One region of the Streptomyces sp. NPDC002790 genome, then DNA from elsewhere that is predicted to be linked to it. Evidence: riboswitches for the same ligand, from Rfam matches in the RefSeq annotation. Region 1 holds a riboswitch; each other region holds the start of a gene.

Region 1 (4,201 bases):
GGCGCGGTTGGCGGCGAGTTCGGCCTCGACCACGCCGGTTCCTCGGGTGAGGCCCCTGGCAAGGGTGGCGACCTCGGTGGTCTTCTGGCGGGCGAAGGCGAGCCAGCGCCGGACCTGCGGCTCGATGTCCCGCTCCACGGACGCGTCCAGCGGAACGTGCAGCAGCGAGCAGGAAGCGGCCACGTCGACGCGGTCGGCGAGTCCGAGCAGAGTGCCGAGCGTGGCGAGTGACCGCTCAAGGTCGTTCACCCACACATTGCGGCCGTTGACCACACCGGCGACGAGACGCTTGCCGGGCAGGCCTCCGGCGGCGGCGAGTTCCTCCAGGTTGGCGGTGGCGGAACCGGTGAAATCGAGGGCGAGACCGTCCACGGGCGCCTTGGCGAGCACCGGCAGGGCCTCGCCGAGTCGGTCGAAGTACGAGGCGACCAGGAGCTTCGGCCGGTCGGCGAGCGTGCCGAGGTCACGGTAGGCGCGGGCGGCGGCGTTCAGCTCCGCCGGAGTGCGGTCCTGGACCAGGGCGGGCTCGTCGAGCTGCACCCAGGCGGCGCCCGAGGCCCGCAGGTCGCTGAGAACCTCGGCGTAGACGGGCAGCAGGCGGTCCAGCAGGGTGAGCGGATCGAAGTCGTCGGCCACGCCGGGAGCGGGCTTCGACAGCAAAAGGTAGGTGACCGGTCCGACCAGTACGGGGCGGGCGTCCAGGCCGAGGGCGAGGGCCTCCGTGAGTTCCGCGACCTGCTTGGTGGAATCGGTGGTGAACACCGTGTCCGGGCCCAACTCCGGCACAAGGTAGTGGTAGTTGGTGTCGAACCACTTGGTCATCTCCAGCGGGGCGACGTCCTGGGTGCCGCGTGCCATCGCGAAGTACCCGTCCAGGGCGTCCGCCGCGACGGCGGCCCGGTGGCGCTCGGGCACCGCACCGACCATGACGGTCGTGTCCAGGACGTGGTCGTAATACGAGAAGTCGCCGGTCGGCACCTCGTCGATGCCGGACGCGGCCAGTTCCCGCCAGTTGGCACGGCGGAGTTCGGCGGCGGTGGAGCGAAGACCGTCGGCGTCGACGCGGCCCTTCCAGTAGCCCTCGATCGCCTTCTTCAGTTCCCGGTCCGGGCCCTGGCGAGGGTAGCCGTACACGGTGGCCCGCGCGGGCTCGGTCCCGGTGTGCGCGGTCGTGGTGTCCGCGGTCCTGGTGGTCACGGAATTCTCCTTCGAGAGACGTATCCCTGAGATCCCGGAAGGCCTCTGCGGCGCGAAGGAGTGACACCACCGGAGCGGTGACCGCGCGCTGCGAGGCACGATCTTTTCGCCGGTATGTGTACGCCGACCCGCCCTCGAGGTCACCGAGATGTCCGCGCACGTGTCGTCCGTGCACGGGCAGTTGGCAGGTCTTCGGACTTGCGGGCACGCCCACCCGAAAGGGCGGACACCTAGTGACCGTCGCTTCCCAGACCCCTCTTCCGGGGCCCAGTGCGTATGACGGCGGTCGTTCCCACTCACCGCTGCGGGGCAGTCCCGGAATCCCACCGGGTTCCCTCTTACGACACCCCGTCTGGCGGGCGGGGCGAACCAGCTACGTCGTTCACCCTACGGGTCCGCGCCCGGGAGGCGCCACAACGTCCGGCCCGTCGGCAGCTCCTCGCCGGATGGCATGATGACGGTGAACACGGGCGACGGCGGCCCGAGGAAACCGGTGCGAATCCGGTGCGGTACCGCCACTGTGATCGGCGAGCGGATCCCGGAGAGCCACTGCCCCCGCGAGGGTGGGAAGGCCGGGACGAGCACGGACCCGAGAGCCAGGAGACTCACGCTGTCGCCCCCTCGAAGCGATCCGGGGCGGAACTCCCCGGCGAGAGGGAGGATGCGGCATGCCCGAACGGCTCGCCGAAGCCGAAGCGACGGCCCCCGCGGCGGACCGGGCGGTTCCGTGCCGCGTGGTCGTGTGCCGCGACTGCTGCTGCGGAACGGTCAAGGTCGACGGTGATCACGCCGCGCAGACGGCGCGGTTGCGCCGGATCGCGCCGACACGGATCTCCGAGTGCCTGGACGTCTGCGATCAGGCCAATGTCATCGTCGTACAGCCCTCCGCCGCCGGTCGGGCGGCCGGAGCACGACCGGTGTGGCTCGGCCTGGTCAACGACGCTGACGCCACCGAGGACATCGCGGACTGGATAGGGGCAGGCGGACCGGGAGTCGCGGAGCGCCCCGCGATCCTGGACCTCTACGTCATCGAGGCGCCGCGCCGGGCCAGGGCCTCATGAACGAGGTGCCGTCGGAACAGGTCGCCGAGGCGCTGCGGGACGTGGAGTCGCGGCTCGGGGGATTCTTCGCCCTCGACACGACGCCGACGCGGCGGCGGCCCGATGCACGGCTCACCCACGCCGGGCTCGCCGCACGAGCCCAGGCGGTCAACGACCACTACGCCACCCCCGAACCCCGCATCGGCGCCTCCATCGCCCACCTGGGCCTCGCGGCACGCCTCTGGTCACCGGTCCTCGCCTGCGCCCTCGTCCACGGGATCGTGCTGGCGATGAGCACGGTCGAGTGGTCCGGTGAGAGCTCGGCTCTGCGCCTGCCCCGGCCCGAGGGCCGACGTGCGACGGAGCTCCGCTCCCTCGCCGACGCGGTCCACGCGGAGGTGGACGGAGTCCTGGCAGCGGTCGAGAACGGCCTCACCGTCAAGGTGGCGCCACGCCTGCTGGCCGGCAATTCCGCCTCGGCTCTCCTCGGGTCGTCGGCTCAACTGCTGCGGTCCCGACCCGACTTGCGCACGGATCTCACGCGGCTGACACGCGAACTCCTGGAGACGGGCCGGCTACACGGAACGGGCCGGATCACCGGCCCGGACCTGACATTCCGCCGCCGGAGCTGCTGCCTCTTCTACCGCGCTCCCGGCGGCGGCACATGCGGAGACTGCTGTCTGACGCGGTGACGAAGACAGGACACAGCGGGGGCGGGGCGGCGCGTGCAACCGACAACCCCTGACCCTTTCTGATGTGCTGCGTTGCAGCAACTGGCGTTCCTCGCAGACGAAAGAGAGCCGCGCTTCATGTTGATCACCGCCGCGCAAGTCCTGGCCGGACCGGATCTTCACACAGTCGCCGACGGCGCCGTCCTCGTACGCGAGGGCGTCATCGCCGGCGCCGGCCCGCGCTCGGAGGTCGAGCGCCAGGCGGAGCCCGACGAGCCCCGGCTCGACTTTCCCGCCGCGACCGTGCTCCCGGGCCTGATCGACGCCCACGTGCACCTCTGCTTCGACGCGGGACCGGAACCCGTAGCCACGCTCCAGGAGCAGGACGACGAGGCGCTGTTCGCCGCGATGGCCGCTCGGGCTCGGAAGTTGCTGAGCGTCGGTGTCACGACGGCCCGCGATCTCGGTGACCGGGGCGGCCTCGCGGTGCGTCTCGCCCACGACATCAGGGAGGGCTCGGCCGTGGGCCCGCGGCTGGTCTCGGCGACGGTGCCCGTCACTCCGCCCGGTGGCCATTGCTGGTTCCTCGGTGGCGAGGTCTCCGGCCCTGAGGAGGTCCGGCGCCTTGTGCGGCGCAACGCGGAGGCGGGCGCCAAGGTCATCAAGGTCATGGAGACCGGCGGCGGGCTCACCAAGGGCGGCGCCCAGAGCTGGGAAACCCAGTTCTCCGAAGGGGAGTTGGCGGCGCTCGTCGACGAGGCACACCGCGCCGGACTGCCGGTCGCGGCGCACGCGCACGGTGCGGACGGCATCACCGCCGCCGTCGCGGCAGGGGTCGACAGTATCGAGCACTGCACGTGGATGACGGCCGACGGGATCGAGGTCCGCCAGGACGTGCTCGACCAGATCGTTCAGCGGAACATCTACGTCTGCCCCACGGTCAGCCCGAACTGGCGAATGCTGCCGCGGTTCTTCGGCGCCGAGCGCGCCGCGGCCATGTTCGACGCGGTGCGCCGGATGGCCGAGGCGGGCGCGCGGCTGATCGCGGGCACCGACGCGGGAGTCCAGCGCGCCAGCTTCGACGGCCTGCCCTCCAGCCTCACGTTCTACGGGCACCTGGGCCTGCCCAACGACCGCGTCCTCGCGATGGCCACGACGGAGCCCGCTCGCGCGCTGGGCCTCGACGAGACAACCGGGCAGCTCACTCCCGGCTACAGCGCGGACGTCCTCGTGGTGGACGGCGACCCGCTCACGGACCTCGGGGCGTTGCAGTCCGTCGGGGCCGTGATCGCG
Region 2 (4,201 bases), on a different contig from region 1:
GGCCGCCCGACTGTTGGCATGGATGCCGGTCATCGCCGCACAGATCCTGTCGGCAAGGTCGCGGGGCAGCCCCGCGGTCGCGCCGCGTGGCAGGCCGTTGCCACCGAGCAGCACCGCGTGGCGGGCACCGTTCACGCCGGCGACCGCCTGGTCGAGCTCACGCAGCACCTCGGCCGTGTCCTCCCCGGGCGCCGGCTCGGGACTGCCGTGCCGGCCGCCTTGCCCGGCCCCTTCGACGCGGGGCGCGGACGTCATGTTGTGTCCCAGTCGGGCCACCAGCCGGTGCATGCGGTAACTGATCTGCTGCATGTCCACGTCGGGCTCGGCCGCCGCCGCGAGATAGGCGCCCTGTCCGGCGCCGATCAGGAAGATCCAGCCGTGCCCGAACTCGATGACGGTCTGCGTCCAGGCCGCATTCGCCGCGGTCCCGACGAACGGGGCTGTGGCACGGCTCAGGGCCTGGATGCCGGACATGGCCGTGGAGATGGTGCGCAGGTCCCCCTCGGCCAGGCCCTCGGTGGAGGCGCGGGGAAGGCCGTCGGCGGACAGCAGGACGGCATGGCGCGCACCGACCACGTTCTTCACGATGTCGTCGAGCATCCACGACAGGTCGGCGCTCACCGGTCATCAGACCCTTCGCCCAGTGGGGCCTCGTCGGCGCGCGCTTCAAGGGTGCCGCGCTGGAACGCGCCCAGCCCCCGGCTGGATGCCCGAGGCAGGGACTGTGTGACGCCGTCCGGGTGGGGCATGTCCGCCGGAGCTGCGGGGGTGTTCGGCGACTGGCGGTTGGCGCGTTTGGGCAGACCGTTCGGGGTGCGCTGGGGTGCCACCTCGGAACGGCTCGGTCCCTGGCGAACGGGCGAGGGCGCGACGTGTGCGGCCGGTGCGGGAGCGGAGGTGGGGGTGGGGGTGGGCGCAGCCTTGGGGGTCGCCTCTTCCATGGTCCACAACTCCTCGGGCAGCAGGACGACGGCCCGCACACCGCCGTAGCGGGACACACCGGAGACGTCCACCTTGAAGCCGTACTGACGGGCGATCAGGCCGATCACCGGGAAGCCGAACTTCGGCTGGGTGCCCAGCTGTTGCAGCTGCGGCGGTTCGTCGCCGGACAGCAGGGTGGTGGCACGCTGGCGGTCCTCGTCGCTCATGCTGACGCCGGCGTCGTCGATGACGATGCACAGGTTGCCCTGCACGCGCTGGAACGTGACCTCGATCGGGGCGTCGTGCTGCGAGAAGCTCGCCGCGTTGTCCAGCAGTTCGGCGACGGCCAGTGCGACCGGCGCGACCGCGGTGGCCTTGAGGGCCAAACCGGGCTGCTGCATGATCGACACGCGCTGGAAGTTGCGGATCTGGCCCTGGGCGCTGCGCGCCACGTCGTACACGCTGGCCGGCCGGTTGCGGCGGCCCAGCGGCGCCCCGCACATCACCGCGATGCCCTGGGCCTTGCGCGCCATCTGAGCGTTGGCGTGGTGCACGTCCAGGAGGTCATTGAGGACTTCGTGGCCGCCGTACTTGCGCTGCACGCTGTCCAGCAGCGCGGTCTGCTCGGCCGCCAGGCTCTGCAGGAAGCTGGCCGCCCCCTTGAGGACCGACTTCGTGCTGTCCTCCGCGGCCGCCCGCGCCTCGGCGATGACGCCGTCCCGCTCCGCGCGGGACCTCTTCAGTTCGGACTGGTGGGCCGCGATCTGCGCGGTGGCCTGGTCCAGTCGTTGTTGCTGTTCCTCTGCGTCCTGACGTCTCTTGTCGGTCAGCGCTCGGGTACGGGCTATGAGTGCAACGCTTGCGACGATGGATATCAGCGCAATCGCACCCAGGCACCACACAAGTGCGTGTGTCATGGACGCCTCTCTTGGCACGGGCAGATAGATCGGCGACCCGTACCCCCGCTCTCCCCCCGCGGCAGTGTCAAGTCGGCGCGCGGGGTGAGTTGATCAAGATCGCCGCGGGGATGCTACCAGGGCCGCTGCGGCTCAACCGCCTTGCCTCATAGCCCCGTTGAAGCGAAACGGACTATTCGCGTCCGCGGCGGCATGGTTTCCGCCACAGCGATGATCGATAATCGGCCATCCCCTGGTCGGACTCCGTTGGTCGGGTACGGATGTGGCCGGGTTCCCGGCTCACACACGTGATGCGCGTCATGCGGGGAACACCCCGGCCGGAGCCTGGCCGCCCTTCCCGGCTTGCTAGGCTGCGCCTGCCTCCCGCGGGGGAAGCCGGTGCGAATCCGGCGCTGACCCGCAACGGTGTGCGTGGCCTGCCTGGCCATGCGAGTCCGATCACCCGCGGCAGGTGCGTGACCCGTCGACCGCTCGCCGTGGACTGCGAGCAGGGACAGCCAGAAACCCTGCGGGTCCTGCTGGCGCCCTGCACCTTCCTCCGGTGGCGCCAACCCGGAGGATGTTCGCCCGTGTTGCTCCGCACCGCCGCTCCCGCTGCCCCCACCGATGTCTCGCGTGGGCGCATACCGGCTGTCCCGCTGGCGGTCGCTCTCGTGCTCGTCCTGGCCGTCTCGTTGGCGTGCGGGGTCGGGCTCGGCGCGGCCGGCATGAGCTGGGCACAGGTGCTGCGCCTCATGTGGGCGGGGCTCAGTGGCGGGAGTCTCGGCGCCGACGACGCGGGGGCCTACACCATCGTGTGGGAGATCCGGTTCCCGCGCGTCGTGCTCGCCGCCGTCGTCGGCGCGGGGCTCGCCGCGGTCGGCGTCGCGGTGCAGGCGCTGGTGCGCAACGCCCTCGCTGACCCCTTCGTACTCGGCATCTCTTCGGGCGCCGCCGTCGGCGCCAACGCCGTCATCCTCTTCGGAGCACTGGCCGGACTCGGCGTCTGGGCGCTCTCCTTCTCGGCCTTCGTGTCGGCACTCGCCGCAACCGTCGTGGTCTACCTGGTGGCCCGCTCCCCGCTCGGACTCAGCCCGCTGCGCCTCGTGTTGACCGGTACGGCGCTCGCCTACGGGTTCCAGGCCGTCACCACCGTCATGGTCTTCGGCGCCGAGCGGGGCGAGGCCGCGCGCGCGGCGATGATGTGGCTGCTCGGCAGTCTGGGCGGTGCGACGTGGCCGAAGGTCCCGCTGGCCGCCGCGACGGTCGTGGTCGGCTGGCTGTGGCTGCGACTCCGGGCGGGCTCGCTGGACGCGCTCTCGATGGGCGACGAGACGGCGGCCGCCCTGGGCGTGCCACCGGACCGGTTGCGGCGCGAACTGTTCGTCGTGACCGCCGCCGTGACGGGCACGGTCGTCGCCGTGAGCGGGGCGATCGGCTTCGTCGGGCTGATGGTTCCGCACCTCGTGCGGATGCTCGTGGGCGCCTCGCACGCGCGCGTGCTCGCGATCGCGCCGCTCGCCGGGGCGGTCCTGCTCGTGTGGGCCGACGTGCTGTCACGGGTGCTGCTCGCACCGACCGAACTCCCGGTGGGTGTGGTCACGGCTGCCCTTGGTGTCCCCGCGTTCCTCCTGCTCATGCGGCGCGGTGGCCATGCGCTGACGGGCCGTTGAGTCCGCCCGTCCCTCGGCCCCGCCCCGTATCCGTACACGTACACGTACACGTACCGAAGCTTGTTCTTGAGGAGGAGTCATGCGGCTCGACGTCGAAGGTGTGTCGGTCGAGGCGGCGGGGGCGCGGATCGTCGACGAGGTCACCCTCGGCGCGGCGGCCGGCACCTTCGTGGGTCTCGTCGGCCCCAATGGCAGCGGCAAGTCGACGCTGCTGCGGTGCGTCTATCGGGCGCGGCGGCCGGACGCGGGAGTCGTCACGGTCGAGAGCGAGGACGTGCACGGCATGACACCCCGGGCCGCGGCGCGTCTGATCGCCGCGCTGCCGCAGGAGTCGGTGGCGGACTTCGACTTCACCGTTACCGAGATCGTCGCCATGGGCCGCCTGCCGCACCGCGAACGCGATGCCGCCCGTGACCGGCAGGTCTGCCGACAGGCCCTGGAACAGGCGGGCGTGGACCACCTCGCCGACCGCGGCTTCCTGTCGCTGTCCGGCGGCGAGAAGCAGCGTGTGCTCATCGCCCGCGCGCTCACCCAACAGCCGCACGTCCTCGTCCTCGACGAGCCCACCAACCACCTCGACATCGCCCACCAGCTCGACGTGTTGCGCCGGGTGCGCGCCAGCGGCCCGACGGTCCTCGCGGCCCTGCACGACCTGAACCTCGCCGCCGCCCACTGCGACCGGCTGCACGTCCTGCACGCCGGCCGTGTCGT
Region 3 (4,201 bases), on a different contig from region 1:
GCTCTCGCCTACTGCTTCGCGCTCGGGCGCGTCGGCCGCTTCGGCCCACGCGCCACCGCCCTGCTGCTGTCGGGCTGTGCGCTGCTCGCCGTATACGTCGTACCGTTCCTGAAGTACCCGGCCAACCCGCCCGCCGTCGGAAACCCCGACACCATCGGCAAGCGGACGACCCTGTACTTCCTGATGATGGTGCTCAGCGTGCTCCTGACGATCGCCGCGACCATCGTCGGCAAGCGGCTCGTGCCCCGGCTCGGCACCTGGTACGCGACAGTCGTCGCCGTGCTGGGATTCGCCGTGATCGTCGGCCTGGCCTACGAGTTCCTGCCGGCGATCAACGACGCGCCCGAGCACTTCCCGGCCGCGCTGCTGTGGCGCTTCCGGCTCTCCGCCCTCGCCACACAGATCACGCTGTGGGCCGGATTCGGCCTGCTGTTCGGAGAGCTGGCGCAGCGACTGCTGCGGCCGAAGCCCGTGGCCGCCACACCTGGGGAAACGGTCGCGGCGGGCCAATGATGGCCCCGGGCGGGTCGCGGGAAACGTAGAAGAGGGCCCACGGAGTCATCCGGGGCCCTCGCGTGTTTTCGCACCACATCAGGGTTCATCCGCGCATGGTTCGCGTGAGGAATCGAGGAGCTGAGTGGCCAGACACCCGGAGCCGCGCCGTATCACTCTCGGCGGTCGCGCGGCGGTCGCCCTGACCCTCGACGAGTACGAACAGCTCATCGCCGGCCGACGGCAGATCGGCGGGCAGAGCGCGCGGATGCGGGTGCTCGCCCAGCAGGCGAAGCGGACCGAGCAGCTGGTGCGCGACCTGACGGAGCTCGTGGCGGCGTGCCCGGCCGACGAGTGCGCTGCCGTCGGGCACACGCCGAGCGGTACCGGACCCGCCGTACGCGAGGACAGTCCCGAGGCGGCACGGTCCGCCTGCGTACGGTGCGAATTGGCGGAGCTGTTGGCCCGCCACCGGGGGCAGGGCCGTTGATCGGAGCGCTCACTCGGCGCCGAGCATGCGGCCGAGCCGGATGTTCCAGCGACCGGAGCGCCCACTGAACTCCGTGGCCGACAGCGGCGCGACGTCAAGGCGCCAGAAGGCGGACAGCGGAGCCCCTGTCGCATGGACCGCGGCCGCCCGCACCACCTCGGGTTCCACGACGGCGACGACCCGGCCGGACGCCGTACCGCCCTCCCTGACCTCGTCCAGCCAGCGGCCGACCCGTGCGCACACGTCGGCCACGGACTCACCACCCGGCGGTGAGGCCTCCGGGTCCGTCAGCCAACGAGCCACCGCCTGCGGTTCCGTGGCGCTCACGTCGTCCAGCGACCGGCCGCGCCAACTGCCCGCGTCGAGGCCTGCCAGGGCGGGTGCGGCTTGCCCGGCATTGAGGCCGAGAGCGTCGGCGGTCTGTGCGCACCGGGTGCCGGGGGAGACGACGACGCGGTCGGCCAAGGGCAGGGTTCCGGCCGCGCGACGAGCCTGAGCGGCGCCGGCCGAGTCGAGGGACGCCCCGTCGTCGAACACGCCGCTCCGTGCTGAGGCGGTCACGGCCGGTGAGACGAGCAGCAGGCGCGTGGTCACGGAACTCCCTGGGACTCGATGGCCGTGCGAGGGGAGCGTACTCCCCGCCGCCGATGTTCCTTCAGCAGGTCCGTGCGGTGGTCGCGGAAGGTGGTGACGAGTACGGCGACGAAGTCGAGGGGCGGGAGTTGCAGGAAGAACTGGGTGTCGTTCCGGGTGCCCTCGAACACCTCACTGTGGTGGAGGAGACGGCGGCGCTGGAGGGCGTTCCCATGCGTCTGACCGTCTTCTCCGCGGACCTGATCGGCGATCCGGTGCCCGCGGCCGAACTGGCCGCACGTTCGTGCCCTATCCGGTGTCGGACGACGGGCCGGGGGACGGGCATCGGGCCTGAGACGGCCCGGCCGCTCCCGTGCTCCAAGGACACCGGGTGCCTTCCCCGATCCCTCGTGCGCCACAATGAGCCCACGAGAGGCGACGGGGACCAGGAAGCCGGTGTGATTCCGGCGCGGTCCCGCCACTGTGACCGGGGAGCGATCCTCCTGCACGCCACCGTCCGCGACAGCGGACGGGAAGGCGGGGGTGAGTGATGATCCGGGAGCCAGGAGACTGACCCGTCGCCGGTCCAGCAGCAGGGGCGAGGACACCCCGGAGAGGATCGATGTGACGACGCATGCCCGAACGGGGCACCCGGGGCCCGGCAGGCGCCAAGTACTGGCCGCCTCAGGTGCGTTGACGTTCGCCGGAGCCGGGTTGCTCAGCGGCTGCGGCGGGGACACCAAGGACGGGGGAGGCGGCGACCGGTTCCGCGCGGCGTTCACCTCCGGTGGCTCCCAGGAGACGCTCGACCCGCACGTGGCACCCAACTTCGTCGACCAGGCCCGCGCCAAGGCCCTCTACGACACCCTCGGCACGTACGCGGACGACCTGTCGGTCCGCGAGCGGCTCGCGGAGTCCTGGGAGAGCGACTCCTCGGGCACCCGCTGGCGCATCCGCCTGCGCGCGGCCCGCTTCCACGACGGCAAGCCGGTCACCGCCAAGGACGTGCTCTACAGCTACCGCCGCGCCGCCGACCCCAAGACCGGATCTCCGTCGCAGGTCCTGCTGTCCGCGATCGACTTCGGCGCGAGCAGGGCAGACGGGAACCGGACCGTCGTCCTCGTGCTGAAGGCGCCGAACTTCGAGTTCCCCACCGTCTTCGCGGGACCCGGCACCGAGATCATCCCGGACGGCACCACGGACTTCAGCAAGCCGGTCGGCTCCGGCCCCTTCACCTACGTGTCCTTCACGCCCGGCGGCACCGCCCGCTACCGGCGCTGGGCGGACCACTGGGACGGCGCCCCGCACATCGCCGAGCTGGAGATCGTCCCCGCGAACGAGGAGTCGGCGCGGCTGGGCGCGCTGCTGTCCGGGCAGGTGCACTACGGCGCCGACATGGGCGGAGCGTCCGTGGAACGGCTGAAGAAGAACAACTCGACACACCTTCTGACGGCCAAGCGGGCCACCGCGCAGCAACTGCTTCTGCGCACCGGACGAAGCCCGTTCGACGATCCGCGGCTCATACGCGCCGTGCAGCTCGGCATCGACCGGGAGGCACTGGTCAGGATCGCGCTCGCCGGGCACGGCGAGGTGGGCAACGACCTGTTCGGGATGGGGCTGCGCGGCTACCCCGACGACATGGAACCCCGGAAGCGGGACGTCGACGAGGCGCGCGGGCTCGTGAAGGAGGCCGGAGCCCAGGGGCTGCACATCACCGTGGAGACCAGCGCCGTCGACGCCGCGTGGGAACCGGCCGCCGACCTGATGGCTCGTCAGCTACGCGAGGTGGGGCTCAAGTTGACCGCCAACACCCGCGCCTCCAGCACGTACTTCAGCGAGATCAAGACCAAGGGCATCGCCGCCTTCAACACCACCTCCACGCTGCCCGTCTCCGACTTCCTCCAGCAGCGGGTCCGTGGCGGCGCCGCCCGCAACCAGACGCAGTACGCCTCGAAGAAGTTCGACGCGCTCCTTGACCGGGCCCGCACCAGCCGGGACGAGCAGGACAGGCTCGGGCTGCTCGCCCGCGCCCAGAAGCTGGCCCGCGCCGAGTCCGGACTCCTGGTGTGGGCGTTCTCCGACGCCAACGACGCCGTCGCGCGCTCGGTCACCGGTTTGCGCGCGGCGCCCCCGAACTCGCACGACTGGGCGCGCTTCGACCGTGTCCGCGTCAGCTGACATGCGGGCGTATGTGCTCCGACGCTGCCTGCTGGCGCTGTTGCAGTGCCTGGTGGTGCTTCTCGCCGTGTTCGCCGTCGGCTCGCTGCTGCCCGGCGACACGGCCGACGTGCTGCGCGGTGAACTCGGCACGCCGGAGCAAGTCACCGCACTGCGCGACCAGTTGGGTCTCGACGAACCGGCTTGGTCCCGCTTCGGGCACTGGCTCGCCCACCTCTTCACCGGGGACCCGGGGAATTCTCTGACGACCGGCCTGCCCGTCGGCGACGACATCGGCCGGCGCGTCGGCGTGACACTCCTGCTGGGTGTCCCGGCACTGCTGCTCGTCACCGTGCTCGCGCCGCTCGTGGGCGCGGTGTCGGGGCTGCGGGAGGGCAGCCGCGTCGATCGCGCGCTGAACACGGCCGCCGTCGTGCTGCACGCCGTGCCGGAGTTCGTGCTCGGGCTGCTACTGGTCGCCTCGGTGTC
Region 4 (4,201 bases), on a different contig from region 1:
CCGCCGCCACCTCCCGCAAAAACGCCCGCCGAAACCCATCCGCCTCCAACGACCCATGCCAGTGCGTCCCCCACACGCCCTCGACCCGACACCCGTCCAAGAAGGCGTCTCCGCCCAGCACTTCGGCGACCCCGTGATGAATCTCGTACCCCTCGACGTACTCGCCGAGCGCCTCACCGGCCGGCCGCGCAAGCGTCTTCTCCGCCTCGAACCGCACACGTACGGGAAGCAGCCCGAGCCCATCGACGACCCCGGCCCGCGACTCCACCTCGTCCTCGATGGACTCGCCGAGCAACTGGAACCCGCCGCAGATACCGAGCACGGGCCGCCCCTCGGCCGCCCGCCGCCTCAAAGCCTCCGCAAGCCCTCGCTCCCGCAGCCACTCAAGCGCCCGCACCGTCCCACGTGTCCCCGGCACCACGACGAGGTCCGCGTCGACGAGCTCCTCGGCCCGGTCCACGAACCGCACCACGACACCCGGCTCGGCGGCCAACGCGTCCACATCGGTGAAGTTCGACATCAACGGCACCGCGCACACGGCGACCCGCAGCACGTCCTCGCCCACGGGCGGCGCCACGACGGACTCCCGTACGGCACCCCGAAGGGACACCCGAAGCCCGTCCTCCTCGTCGATGCCGAGGCCGTGCTGGAACGGCAGCACCCCGTAAGTGTCCCGCCCCGTAAGGGACTTGAGCATGTCGAGACCGGGCTCCAACAAGCTCACGTCACCCCGGAACTTGTTCACCAGATACCCGGCAAGAAGCTCCTGGTCCTCGGGAGCCAGCAGCGCGGTCGTCCCGAAGAACGAGGCGAAGACCCCACCCCGATCGATGTCGCCGACCACAAGCACCGGAAGCCGCGCGGCCCGCGCAAGCCCCATGTTCACGATGTCCGTCCGCCGCAGATTGATCTCCGCGGGCGAGCCCGCGCCCTCACAGATCACGGCGTCATGCGTGGCCCGCAGCTCCTCCAGACACCCGACCACGGTGTCGAGCAGCGCCGCCTGACGCCCCCCGTGATACCCCCGGGCACTCAACTCGCCGACAGGCTTGCCCATGAGCACGACCTGACTACTGCGATCGCTCCCCGGCTTGAGCAGCACCGGATTCATCAGCGCGCTCGGCTCCGCCCGCGCGGCCTGCGCCTGCATGGCCTGCGCCCGCCCGATCTCGGCACCCTCCCTGGTCACGAACGAGTTCAGGGACATGTTCTGCCCCTTGAACGGCGCGACCTTCACGCCCTGCCGCACCAGCCACCGGCAGATCCCGGCGGTGACGACACTCTTCCCGGCGTCGGAGGTCGTCCCGGCGACGAGCAGCCCGCCGCCTCGTCGAACACCGTCTCCACGCCCGCTCATCGCCGCACCCGCGCCCGTACCAGTCGCGCACCCACACAGACTCCCAACGCCAACAGAGACACCCGCCGTGACAGCCGCACGGCCCGATCCACATCACGTACCTCGACCGCACGCCCCGGCGCGTTCAGCACCGGCCGGTGCTCGACCCGCCCGCCGTACGCCAGGGTCCCGCCGAGCCGCACCCCGAGCGCGCCCGCGAAGGAGGACTCGACGACACCGGCGTTCGGGCTCGGATGCCGCCCGGCGTCCGCCCGCCACGCGTCCAGCGCCTCCCGGGGCCTGCCACCGGCGAGGACGGCGAGGACACCGGTCAGCCGGGCCCCCGGCCAGCCCGCCACGTCGTCGAGGCGGGCCGAGGCCCAGCCGAACCGCCGGTACTTCGCGGACTTGTGCCCGACCATCGCGTCGAGCGTGTTCACGGCGCGGAAGGCGACCAGGCCCGGCACTCCGCCGAGCGCGCCCCACACGAGCGCGCCCACGACCGCGTCGGAGGTGTTCTCGGCGACGGACTCGACGACACCGCGCGCGATCCCGTCGGCGTCGAGCCCCTGCGGATCACGGCCGCACAGCCGGGGCAGCAGCTCCCGCGCCAGCTCCACGTCTCCGGCATCGAGCGCGGACCCCACGCCGCGGGCCTCGCGGCCCAGCGAGGTGCCGCCGACGACGGCCCAGGTGGCGGCGGCCGTCAACGCGAGGGACGCGGCGGGGGAGCGGCGTACGACACGGGTCGCGGCGGCGGCGAGAGCGACGGCGCCTCCGGCACACACCACGGTGTGCAGGGCGCCCGCGCCACGGTGGTCACGCCACAGCCCGCGCTCGACGGCCCCGGCGGCGCGCCCGAATCCGGCGACGGGATGCCCACGGCGCGGATCGCCAAGAAGAAGGTCGGCGAAGATCCCGGCGGCGGCACCGCACGCATACACGCGCTCGCGCCGCCAGTTGCCGCGTGGGGCAAGCATGGCGGTAGGTGTCCTCACTCAGGGTGTCCACGCCCTGGTTCGACGAGACCGGCAGCGAGAGTTCCTGGCTCGCCCCTTCGAAGGAGGGGGCTCACAGTGGCGGGACCGCGCCGGATTCGCACCGGCTTCCTCAACTGCTGCCGTATATGGCGGGGGAAGTCCACCACGCTGCGAGTTGGCACGTCAACTTGCTGTTGAGGCGTACGCACGAAGGCGGGGCACGGGACGCCGAACGCCCCGCACCCCGCCCCCGAAGGGCCCTGATGTCGCCTCAGGCCACGATCAGATAGATCCCGTAGGCCACGGCCGCCGCGCACAGCGCGAAGCAGGCATACGCCCCTGATGTCGCGACCGCGGCCGAGCCACCGTCACGCGCCGCCGACTCCCGCTTGGAGAGGCCCACGATGCCGAGGGTGAACAGGCCGACGAGGGCCACGGTGACCACGAGAGAGACGCCGAACACGGAGCCGAGGGCCGCCCAGTCGATCTTCATTCCTGCCTGCTTCCTTCTGAGCTACAGCGCTGACTACAGCGTGGCGCCGGCGGGGCGCGCGGGATCGTTCACCGCTCCGGCCTTCGGCCGGTCGGTGATCTTCGCCTCGGACTCGGCCGACTCGACCGTGCCCGCGGGCGGCGGCGTGACCGAGGCGATCGCGGCGGTGACGACGCCCGGGGCTTCCTGCGCCTCCTGCGCTTCCTGCACGGGGGCGGCGTGCGGCTCGTCCGCCGTGACGTTGGTGTGGTCGACGGAGTTGCGACGCGAGAGCTTCCAAATGATCGCCGAGCCGGTCACGAGCAGCGCCGCGGTGAGGCCGATGCCCCACGCGCCCTGCTTGGTCAGGAACTCGGCGCCCGCGCCCACCAGGCCGGCGGCCGGCAGGGTCAGGCCCCACGCGATGAACATCCGGGTGGCGGTCGACCAGCGGACGACGCCGCCCTTGCGGCCGAGGCCCGCGCCCATCACACCGCCGGAGCAGACCTGCGTGGTGGAGAGCGAGAAACCCAGGTGCGAGGAGGCGAGGATCGCGGTCGCCGCACTGGTCTGCGCCGCGAAGCCCTGCTGCGGCGCGAGTTCGGTGAGGCCCTTGCCCATGGTGCGGATGATGCGCCAGCCGCCCAGGTACGTACCGAGGGCGATGGCCATACCGGCCGAGACGATGACCCACAGCGGCGGGTCGGCGTCGTGCCCGATGACGCCGCCGGTGATCAGCGCGAGGGTGATGATGCCCATCGTCTTCTGCGCGTCGTTCGTGCCGTGCGCGAGCGATACGAGCCCGGCGGAGGCGATCTGCCCGGCGCGGTACCCCTTCGCGGTCGCCTTCTGGTCCGTCTTCTTACTGATGCGGTACGTCAGGCGGGTGGCCAGCAACGAGGCGATACCGGCGACGAGCGGCGCGGCCACCGCGGGCAGCAGCACCTTGGTGACGACGGTCCCGCCGTTCACCGACGACCAGCCCATCGACATGACAGCGGCGCCGATGAGCCCGCCGAACAGCGCGTGCGACGAACTGGACGGCAGCCCGACCAGCCACGTCAGCAGATTCCAGAGGATGGCGCCCACCAGCGCCGCGAAGATGACCTCTGTCTTGAGGCCGTCCTCATTGATGATGCCGCCGGAGATGGTCTTCGCGACTTCGACGGAGAGGAACGCTCCGACGAGGTTCAGCACGGCGGACATGGCCACCGCCGCCTTCGGCTTGAGAGCGCCGGTCGAGATGGTCGTAGCCATCGCATTGGCGGTGTCGTGGAAACCGTTGGTGAAATCAAAAACCAGCGCGGTAACGATCACGATCGCAAGGAGCAGCGTGATGTGTTCCATTTACCCAGGCTTCGGTTGGACGTCAGTGGTTCTTGGAACGTAAAGAGCCCGAGTGAACGGAAGATG

What was found. A riboswitch is a leader RNA that binds a small molecule or an ion and turns the genes downstream of it on or off. The one in region 1 is predicted to bind cobalamin.
Region 2: it holds a riboswitch for cobalamin, as region 1 does, so the genes downstream of both, ABT004_RS04035 (FecCD family ABC transporter permease) here and ABT004_RS15210 ((2Fe-2S) ferredoxin domain-containing protein) in region 1, are expected to answer to the same signal.
Region 3: it holds a riboswitch for cobalamin, as region 1 does, so the genes downstream of both, ABT004_RS04005 (ABC transporter substrate-binding protein) here and ABT004_RS15210 ((2Fe-2S) ferredoxin domain-containing protein) in region 1, are expected to answer to the same signal.
Region 4: it holds a riboswitch for cobalamin, as region 1 does, so the genes downstream of both, ABT004_RS15940 (cobalamin biosynthesis protein) here and ABT004_RS15210 ((2Fe-2S) ferredoxin domain-containing protein) in region 1, are expected to answer to the same signal.

What each region holds. Positions count from the first base shown of each region.
Region 1 covers NZ_JBEOVM010000026.1:68,115-72,315, reverse strand. The annotation lists gene metE (5-methyltetrahydropteroyltriglutamate--homocysteine S-methyltransferase) at 1-1,197, opposite strand, end outside; cobalamin riboswitch at 1,364-1,587, opposite strand; cobalamin riboswitch at 1,681-1,804, shown strand; gene ABT004_RS15210 ((2Fe-2S) ferredoxin domain-containing protein) at 1,866-2,258, shown strand; gene ABT004_RS15205 ((2Fe-2S)-binding protein) at 2,255-2,929, shown strand; gene ABT004_RS15200 (amidohydrolase family protein) at 3,047-4,201, shown strand, end outside.
Region 2 covers NZ_JBEOVM010000004.1:95,009-99,209, reverse strand. The annotation lists gene ABT004_RS04045 (roadblock/LC7 domain-containing protein) at 1-600, opposite strand, end outside; gene ABT004_RS04040 (ATP-binding protein) at 618-1,838, opposite strand; cobalamin riboswitch at 2,181-2,302, shown strand; gene ABT004_RS04035 (FecCD family ABC transporter permease) at 2,411-3,490, shown strand; gene ABT004_RS04030 (ABC transporter ATP-binding protein) at 3,570-4,201, shown strand, end outside.
Region 3 covers NZ_JBEOVM010000004.1:86,663-90,863, forward strand. The annotation lists gene ABT004_RS03985 (CbtA family protein) at 1-513, shown strand, start outside; gene ABT004_RS03990 (hypothetical protein) at 638-982, shown strand; gene ABT004_RS03995 (histidine phosphatase family protein) at 992-1,576, opposite strand; gene ABT004_RS04000 (hypothetical protein) at 1,573-1,746, opposite strand; cobalamin riboswitch at 1,972-2,148, shown strand; gene ABT004_RS04005 (ABC transporter substrate-binding protein) at 2,249-3,733, shown strand; gene ABT004_RS04010 (ABC transporter permease) at 3,717-4,201, shown strand, end outside.
Region 4 covers NZ_JBEOVM010000028.1:63,949-68,149, reverse strand. The annotation lists gene ABT004_RS15945 (cobyric acid synthase) at 1-1,357, opposite strand, end outside; gene ABT004_RS15940 (cobalamin biosynthesis protein) at 1,354-2,316, opposite strand; cobalamin riboswitch at 2,355-2,502, opposite strand; gene ABT004_RS15935 (hypothetical protein) at 2,588-2,809, opposite strand; gene ABT004_RS15930 (inorganic phosphate transporter) at 2,843-4,135, opposite strand.